2 regions of the Paenibacillus sp. FSL H3-0302 genome follow, and region 2 is predicted to be linked to the other one. Evidence: riboswitches for the same ligand, from Rfam matches in the RefSeq annotation. Region 2 holds a riboswitch; the other holds the start of a gene.
The links. A riboswitch is a leader RNA that binds a small molecule or an ion and turns the genes downstream of it on or off. The one in region 2 is predicted to bind glycine.
Positions count from the first base shown of each region.

Region 1 (4,219 bases), 450 kb from region 2:
GAAGATCGCTTGCAGCTCACCTTGGCTGATCTCCGGTTGATAAGGAGTGTAGGCAGTGTAGAATTCAGAACGGGAAATGACATGGTTGATGACCACAGGGATGTGATGATCGTATAATCCGGCGCCGAGGAAGCTGGCGTGAGAATCAAAGTCGGCATTTTGGTCAGCCAAACCTTTCATGTGGCGCAGCAGGGCGTATTCATCGAGTGGTTCAGACATCGGCATAGTGCCTTGGTAACGTACCGCTTCAGGAATATCGGAGAACAGCTCATCTATAGACTGAATCCCGACGGTCTCCATCATCTCTACGCGGTCCTGTTCTGTCATGGGCAGATAACGGTGCTTCATTAAGGTTTCACTCCTTGGCTTTTTTAAAATATAAGAAAGTACAATTTTCACGCTATACTTTATCCTTCTATTTCTCGCTTAAAAGCTCACCGTCCTTATATGGACGCTAAAGGCGTTTATACTTGTAAAAAGGGGCCTTAATCACTACAGCCTTAAGCTGCTTACCGCGTATCTCCACGTAAACCTCTGTGCCTATTTCACTGTAAGCAGCATCAATCAAAGCCAACCCCAGGTTACGTTTCAGCGTAGGGGACTGCGTTCCGGTTGTGACCTCACCAATCTTAACCCCATCTGCCCAAACAGGATAATGGGAGCGTGGAATGCCTCGATCAATCATTTCTAGGCCGACAAGGCGACGGGGAATGCCAGCTTCTTTTTGCTGTATTAGTGCATCGCGTCCGATAAAGTCTATTTTGTCCAGCTTCACGAAGAACTGTACTCCTGCTTCAAGCGGGGTGATGTCAGCAGATAGCTCCTGACCGTACAATGGTAATTTCGCCTCAAAACGCAGGGTATCCCGTGCACCCAGTCCAGCAGGTGTTAATCCGTGGGGCGCGCCTGCTGCAAGCAGTCCGTTCCATAACGTTTCTGCACCTTCCAGCGGAGCGTAAATCTCGAAGCCATCTTCACCGGTATAACCCGTACGGGAGATAAGTACCTCTACACCGCAAACGGTAGCGCGTTCGATGAAATGGAAAGACTTGAGTGCTGAAATAGGGGCATCAGTAACTTCCGCGAGAATGGTCTCTGCCAGAGGACCCTGCAAGGCGAGCAAAAGCGTCTCGTCAGAGACATTAGTGAGCGTGACTTCGCCGAATTCAGAGGTCAAATGCTCTTGCAGCCACTGGAAGTCCTTGTCGATGTTGGAGGCATTAACGACGAGCATATAACGCCCTTCGCTTAGGCGATACACGAGTAGATCGTCGACAACTCCGCCATTTGGATAACAGAGCAGCGTATATTGTGCCGCACCATCCGTGAGGCGGCTGACATCATTGGTTGTCATTTTTTGCAAAAAGGCTTCTGCACCGCTCCCAATCACCATGAATTCACCCATATGCGAGACATCGAACAGCCCAGCCTGCTGGCGAACGGCTTCGTGCTCTTTCACGATACCTGTAAACTGTACTGGCAGCTCCCAGCCACCGAAGTCAATGCACCTGGACTCCGCATAAGCGGAATAGAGATCATAAAAAGGTGTTCTTCTCAAAGCATCCATGTCGTCACTCCCCTTGATCTGATTACATACGAAAAAAGGACAGGCAGAAGCAATCATGCATAAATGCACAAATCGCTTTCTGCTCTGTCCGTTGTACCTGAGAGTTACCCTGCCGTAACTAGCTTGCAGGTTTCCCCGTTGGTGATCTGACGCATCTAGCCTTGCGTCTGATGCTCTCCAGAGATACGTCCGACAAAGGTCCTTTTGCCTGAGAGATTCACCCCTGTTAGGGCTTACTCCTTCGGCGCCGTCTTCAAGTGAGACAGTCTCTCCCTATGCCATCATCCGCAATTATATTTCTTCGAGAAACGGTTATTGTCTATAAAAAGACGACAACGTCATTTCTTCTTGTATGTCTCCATTAAACGGGTATAGTCGGGCGCTGTCAACAAGAAAACGTCGAAAAAATGACAAATTTAAATTTCCTGTTAGTAATATTGACATTGTGAGCCGGGATAACTTAGGCTATAACTAAATTTAGAACTCCAAATTGGAAATGAGGCGGCTTGAAATGAGTGAAGTATTAGACAACCTTCTTTACAGCGAAGAGCATGAATGGGCACAGCAAGTAGAAGGACGAGTAGTACGTGTTGGGATTACGGACCATGCTCAGCATTTATTAGGCGACATCGTATTTGTTGAGTTTCCTGAGGTAGGATCGACCATTTCGGCCGGTGACAGCGTAGGCAGTATCGAATCCGTTAAGACGGTATCGGAGTTGTATTCGCCCGTCTCTGGGACGGTTACCAAGGTGAATGATGGATTAGAAGCTAGTCCGGAGCTTATCAATGATCAGCCGTATGGCGGGGGTTGGATTTTTGAGATTGAAGTTGATGGAGAGTATGCTGATGCTGTAAAAGGTCTGTTAGATGCAGCTGGTTATAGCGCGTTAGTTGCTGAATAATTGGAAATCGGGGACGGAAAATAGTCTGATCAAGTGTGATATTTTTAGCAGCAAGTTTCTGTGATTCGGGGACTTGCTGTTTGTGTTTCTTATGTGGATTGTGCGAGTATTCGTAAACCCAATCGAGTGGTTTGAGGGTCTAGTGGAGTATGGAATTAGGGAAAACCTCCCTCATTTTAGACGATTATAGCGTGAGAGTTAGGGTTTTAGGGAATTCCTCCCTATCATCTCGGTAAAACCACTATTTCAGACTAAAAAGAGTAATAATCAGGGAGAAATTCCCTCATTCCGCGATTGGATACGATAATAGGTGAATAATCAGGGAGGTTTTCCCTAATTAAATTGGATGAAGTCCCTTGTAAGCTCAATGTGGTAATTGCAAAGGCCCCTGCCGCCGAACTTAGCTCTGAGCGCAAGCAACTATATTTTATTCCACCTCTTGAAGCTGTCGAAGTACAATGATCTCTACGCGTCGATTTTTCTGTTTGCCTGCTACCGTAGTATTATCTGCTGTTGGTCGGGTATCGGCATAACCTGCATATTGAAAAGTGTCCGGGTTCAGTCCTTCATTATCTAAGAAAAAGCGCAGCACAGAAAGCGCGCGAGCACCCGATAGCTCCCAATTGTCGTTATAACGTGAAGCTGATGACACTGGTGTATTATCCGTATGTCCTTCAATGCTGATCGTTGCTCCGATATCTTTGAATAAGCCAGACAACTGCTGAAGAGCAGGAAGGGCTGGTGACTTCACATCTGCTTTACCCACATCAAAAAGAAAACGGTCGCTGAGCGTGATTTCTATGCCCTGCGGTTTGTCGGCTACAAATATTTGTTCACCGAGTTTATTCTCCTCCACATAGTGGGTGATCACACCCATTAACTCAGCAAGCTTCGCCTCTTGTTCTCGAAAAGCCAACTCCCGTGCTGAAGGTGTTTCATTCTCCGTTTGTTCATCAGAACCGTCATTTGGTTTTGCAGTTGCGTTCGCATTCCCATCTGTACTCTCTGGTTTGTTGTCAGGGGTCTTTCCAGCATCTAAAATACCATCCCCGCCTTCAAGAACAGTGCTGCTCGACTTGAAAGTCTGGGATAAAGAGCCGGTCACGATATTATATTTGTCAGTGTCCAGGCTGCTCATCGCATACAATATAACGAAAAATATAAGTAAAAGTGTAATTAGATCAGCGTAAGTAATCATCCAACGATCACGGCTTTCTCGATTCTCTACCCGCCGTTTGCGCCGGTCTCTTTGTCTCATATAAAACCTCTTGCTTCTGCACGGTCATCTGTGGTGGTGTCTGAAATGAAGGAGTTCAGTTTTTTACGCACCAGCAGCGGATGATCCCCGTTCTGTAGAGAAAGAATGCCTACTAGCAGCATCTCCATGCTATGCAGCTCACTTTGGCTGCGGGATTTGATTTTGGAAGCAATGGGTAAAAATATTAGATTAGCGATGGCTACTCCGTACAGTGTTGCAGTGAACGCTACTGCGATAGAGGTACCTAGATTTGATGGGTCCGTAAGGTTGCCCAGTACCCTAATGAGTCCCATAACTGTACCGATGATCCCCATCGTTGGAGCATATCCGCCAGCGGCTTCAAAAATCTTGGCGTAGCTTTCATGCTTCAATTCTTTCGCATCCATTTCCAATTCCAAAATCTGTATTACCTGCTCAGGGTCAGTGCCATCGACGATAAGCAACAGTCCTTCGCGTGTAAAAGGATCAGGATGCAGTTCCGCTTGTTTTT
Region 1 covers NZ_CP150284.1:6,358,076-6,362,294, reverse strand. Annotated here, with positions in the region: gene gcvPA (aminomethyl-transferring glycine dehydrogenase subunit GcvPA) at 1-348, opposite strand, end outside; gene gcvT (glycine cleavage system aminomethyltransferase GcvT) at 455-1,567, opposite strand; glycine riboswitch at 1,754-1,852, opposite strand; gene gcvH (glycine cleavage system protein GcvH) at 2,079-2,471, shown strand; gene MHH50_RS28360 (flagellar motor protein MotB) at 2,899-3,729, opposite strand; gene MHH50_RS28355 (flagellar motor protein) at 3,726-4,219, opposite strand, start outside.
Region 1: another riboswitch for glycine. It lies ahead of gcvT (glycine cleavage system aminomethyltransferase GcvT); the one in region 2 lies ahead of MHH50_RS30280 (amino acid permease).

Region 2 (4,219 bases):
ATGCTGTTATCGACACCGATAGTAGTGTGCCAAATATTGTCGTAAACAATGTTATCTTGTAGGCTTTTAAGATCATAAAATCAAGATTGGAAAATACATAACGGTAAGTATCCAATGAGAAATGACGTGGAATAATCGAAAAACCTTGCATAGTGATCGCCATTTCATCAGACAGTGAACCGGAAATCGCTAAAACAATCGGGAACAAGCAGAATAGTGCAAATATTGCTGAGCAGACATAAAAGGCTATATTAGTTAACTTATCAGCATTTGATCGTTTCAAATAGACACCCCCTTAAAATAATGTGGAATCTTTGTCGTACCAGCTTGTAATCTTGTTAGCGATAATAACAAGGAAGAAGCCAAAAACAGATTGATATAACGAAATCGCCGACGCAAACGCCATCTCACCATTTCTTACGCCGCTGCGATAAACAAATACATCGATCAGATCCGTGAAGGGTAACAAAATCGGGTTCATATTCGTCAAGCCGATAATCATATTTAGGTTACCGCGCAGCATATTGCCGACCGATAATAGAAACAAAATAATGATGGTCGGTTTAAGCATAGGAATTGTAATTTTAAAAATTTGCTGAAGTTTACTGGCGCCATCTACCTCGGCGGCTTCATACATGGAGGAATCAAAGCCAGTCAACACACCAAAATAAATAATGGAGTTATAACCTGTACTTTGCCAAATCACCACAATGACCAGAATCGGAATCCAAATCCACGGCGTAGCATAAAAATCATAAGTTGAACCGGTGATGCTTTTAATAATCTGATTTAGAAAGCCTGTTTCATTATTCAAAATTGCATTTAGAATGGAGCCAATAACCATCCAAGACATAAAAAACGGAAAAAACATAATGCTTTGATTAACTTTGACGAATCGGCGACTAGAAATTTCATTGAGCATAATAGCAATCGCTACCGCGAAGATGGTGCCAAATACAAAAAATAAAATATTGAACATTATCGTATTAAATGTCGCCCGCATTGCAGTATCAAAATTGTTAAAGAAAAATTGAAAGTTTTTAAAGATGGGATCTGCCCATGGGCTGTTAAAAATACCTCCGTCAAAGCGATATTCCTTAAACACTAAAATCGACCCTGCCATTGGCAAGTAGGAAAAGGCCAACAGCGCTAATATGCCGGGCAGTGCCATCATATAAAGAAGCCCGTCTTTTTTGAGTGCGCTCATAAACCTATTGCTTGTTTTTTGTCTCAAATAAATTCCCCCTCACTTAGTTGCCATGCATAACAAGCTGCCTGTACTCCTCTAATAAAACGCTTTCAAAAGCTAAATGAAATACGTACTCCAAATAGTAATCTTTTGGGTCTTAAAGTAAATCGCAATTAGAGGAGAAGCTTTTAAAAACGAGCATTTTACCCTCGTTTAGGCTATTAATTTCTCGCATTTTTATTAAAAATCCGTATTATGTGTTTAAATCCAGCGGTAATTAATGTTATTGACAAAATATTTGACAATGATTAGTATTGAAAAATATTAAAAATGAAGTTAGCGGCATAACAATTAAATAATTCGCAAGCTATGATTGCTATGGATCACACTATAGCAGGAGCAGCTTCTGGAGAGACCGTGGGGGATTCCCCCGGCGCCGAAGGGTTCACAATCTCAGGCAAAAGGACAGAAGAGTACTAGATAATTCATTTGTTATTCTGATCATCGTCAGAGTAAAGGAATGTATTTTATTTATTATTCTTAGACCTAAGAGATTGGAGCGTATCCAATCTCTTTTTTGTTATCATTTTTACTTGTACATTTTTTCACATAAGGGGGAGTTTGAAATGGCAGCACAAGAATTAAAGAGAGATTTAGAGAATCGGCATGTTCAGCTCATTGCGATTGGTGGAACCATCGGTACCGGATTATTTTTAGGATCAGGTAAAGCTATACAGCTGGCAGGACCATCCATCATTTTTGCTTATTTAATCGTGGGTATCGCTATTTTTTTTGTGATGAGGGCATTAGGAGAACTTCTGTTGTCTAAAGCAGGTTATCAATCTTTTACAGACATTGCCGAAGACTATCTTGGACCGCGGGCGGCGTTTGTAACTGGATGGACCTATTGGTTTTGTTGGATCATGACGGCTATGGCCGATATTATAGCTGTTGGGGTCTATGTACAATATTGGTTTGATATCCCGCAATGGATACCCGCAGTCATTTGTTTGATTATTTTATTAGGGCTCAATTTATTAACGGTAAAAAGCTTTGGCGAATTGGAATTTTGGTTTGCTTTAATTAAGGTAATCACTATTCTCGCATTGATTGCTATCGGGGTAGTCTTACTGGTGATTGGATTCAAAACAACTACCGGAACGGTTGCGCTCAGTAATATTTGGGCACATGGGGGAGTATTTCCAAACGGGATTTCAGGGTTCCTGCTTTCATTTCAAATGGTTGTGTTTGCTTTTGTGGGTGTGGAATTGGTAGGCGTATCGGCAGCAGAGACCTCCAATCCAGAAAAAACTATCCCATCGGCGATTAATAAAATACCTTTACGAATTCTATTTTTCTACGTGGGTGCTATTATTGCCTTATTATGCATCAGCGCTTGGACAGAACTAAACCCGGCAGAAAGTCCTTTTGTTAAAACATTTAGTTTAGTGGGGATTCCGATTGCCGCGGGGGTTATTAACTTCGTTGTATTAACTTCAGCTGCGTCCGCTTGTAATAGCGGGATGTTCTCAACAAGCCGGATTCTATACAATCTAAGCAGAAATGACCAGGCTCCAGCCAACTTTGCAAAGCTTAATAAAAATCATGTACCAAGTAATGCTTTATTCATATCCACGCTTGTCTTATCTGTAGGCGCTTTGTTGAGTAAGCTGATTCCGGAGACGGCTTTTGGCATCGTGACAACAATTAGTGCCATTTGTTTCATCTGGGTTTGGGGCGTCGTTCTAATTTGCCATTTGCGATATAAAAAGACGAAGCCGGAATTGCAGGCCAAATCAAAATTCAAAGCACCGTTTACACCCTTTGTGAATTATGTTGTTCTAGCTTTGTTTGCAATCATACTCATAATTATGCTATTTGCTGATGAAACTCGTCCGGCCTTATTGTTGACGCCTTTATGGTTTATATTATTATTTGTTTTGTATTCGATAAATAGAAGAAAGAGGGAAAGAATAACGCCTGATCCAAGAGCACGTCTCGAAGGTATTCGGACTAACACGGAGATCCGGCATGATTAGTCGATGAGGGTGCTTGCTGATATTACAGTTGGATAGGCAGACATAGAAATCCACCACCGCATACGGTGGTGGATTTTCTCATTAATGTGGTCGATGCTCTTTTTCGAACTTGTGTATGCTATCGGGATATTCTTCCATGTTTTTTAATCAGTCTAAAATTATCGTCTATTTAAAATCAACTTTGATTTGTGCTATCTCACTATTCGTGCCAATTCGTAATGGCGGTCCCCAAGTCCCTGCACCAGATGTAACGATGACGTGAGGGCTGTTAGGATTCTTCTGATAGTGGCCATAATCTACTGTAAACATAGCATTGGTGATCAGATTTGCAGGGAATACTTGTCCTTGATGCGTATGTCCGCTAAGTATCAAATCAACGTCATCTGCGTATTCAATCCTATTGGTTGGTTGATGATCCATTACGATAACGGGCATATTTGTATCAATGTCACTCATCACTTCTGAAGTAATTGCTCGAGGGTTCCCTTGATTACCAATCGGTGATGAATCCCTTCTGCCAACAACAACGAATTGATTATCAATAACGACATGCTCATCATTTAGAAGTTTGATATTACTCTTATCTATAAAGTTCACGATCTCATCGTATGAGCGTCCTGCATCATGGTTACCTAAACAAGCATAAACTCCATAGGTTGACTGAATAGTACTTAATAACTCTATTCCTTTGGAAGGGTTAGAGAGCGCATAGTAGTTACCATTAAATATATCTCCTGTCATCAACACTATATCCGGCTGTAGTCCATTAATACGATCAACAACGTCTTCAATAAACTTTACATCATTTACGTAGCCTAAATGTAAGTCGCTGATCAGGACGATATTTAACTGATCTAATGAAGTGTTTTTATGTATTTGGAGCGGATAGGTGACTTCTTTTAAATGATTTGCATTATAAATCCCATAGGACACCAATCCTATGACTAGAATTAATACTATGGACCTTGTATGAAAAATAACACGTGCTGGT
Region 2 covers NZ_CP150284.1:6,805,467-6,809,685, reverse strand. Annotated here, with positions in the region: gene MHH50_RS30290 (carbohydrate ABC transporter permease) at 1-283, opposite strand, end outside; gene MHH50_RS30285 (ABC transporter permease subunit) at 296-1,207, opposite strand; glycine riboswitch at 1,586-1,668, shown strand; gene MHH50_RS30280 (amino acid permease) at 1,816-3,228, shown strand; gene MHH50_RS30275 (metallophosphoesterase) at 3,394-4,219, opposite strand, start outside.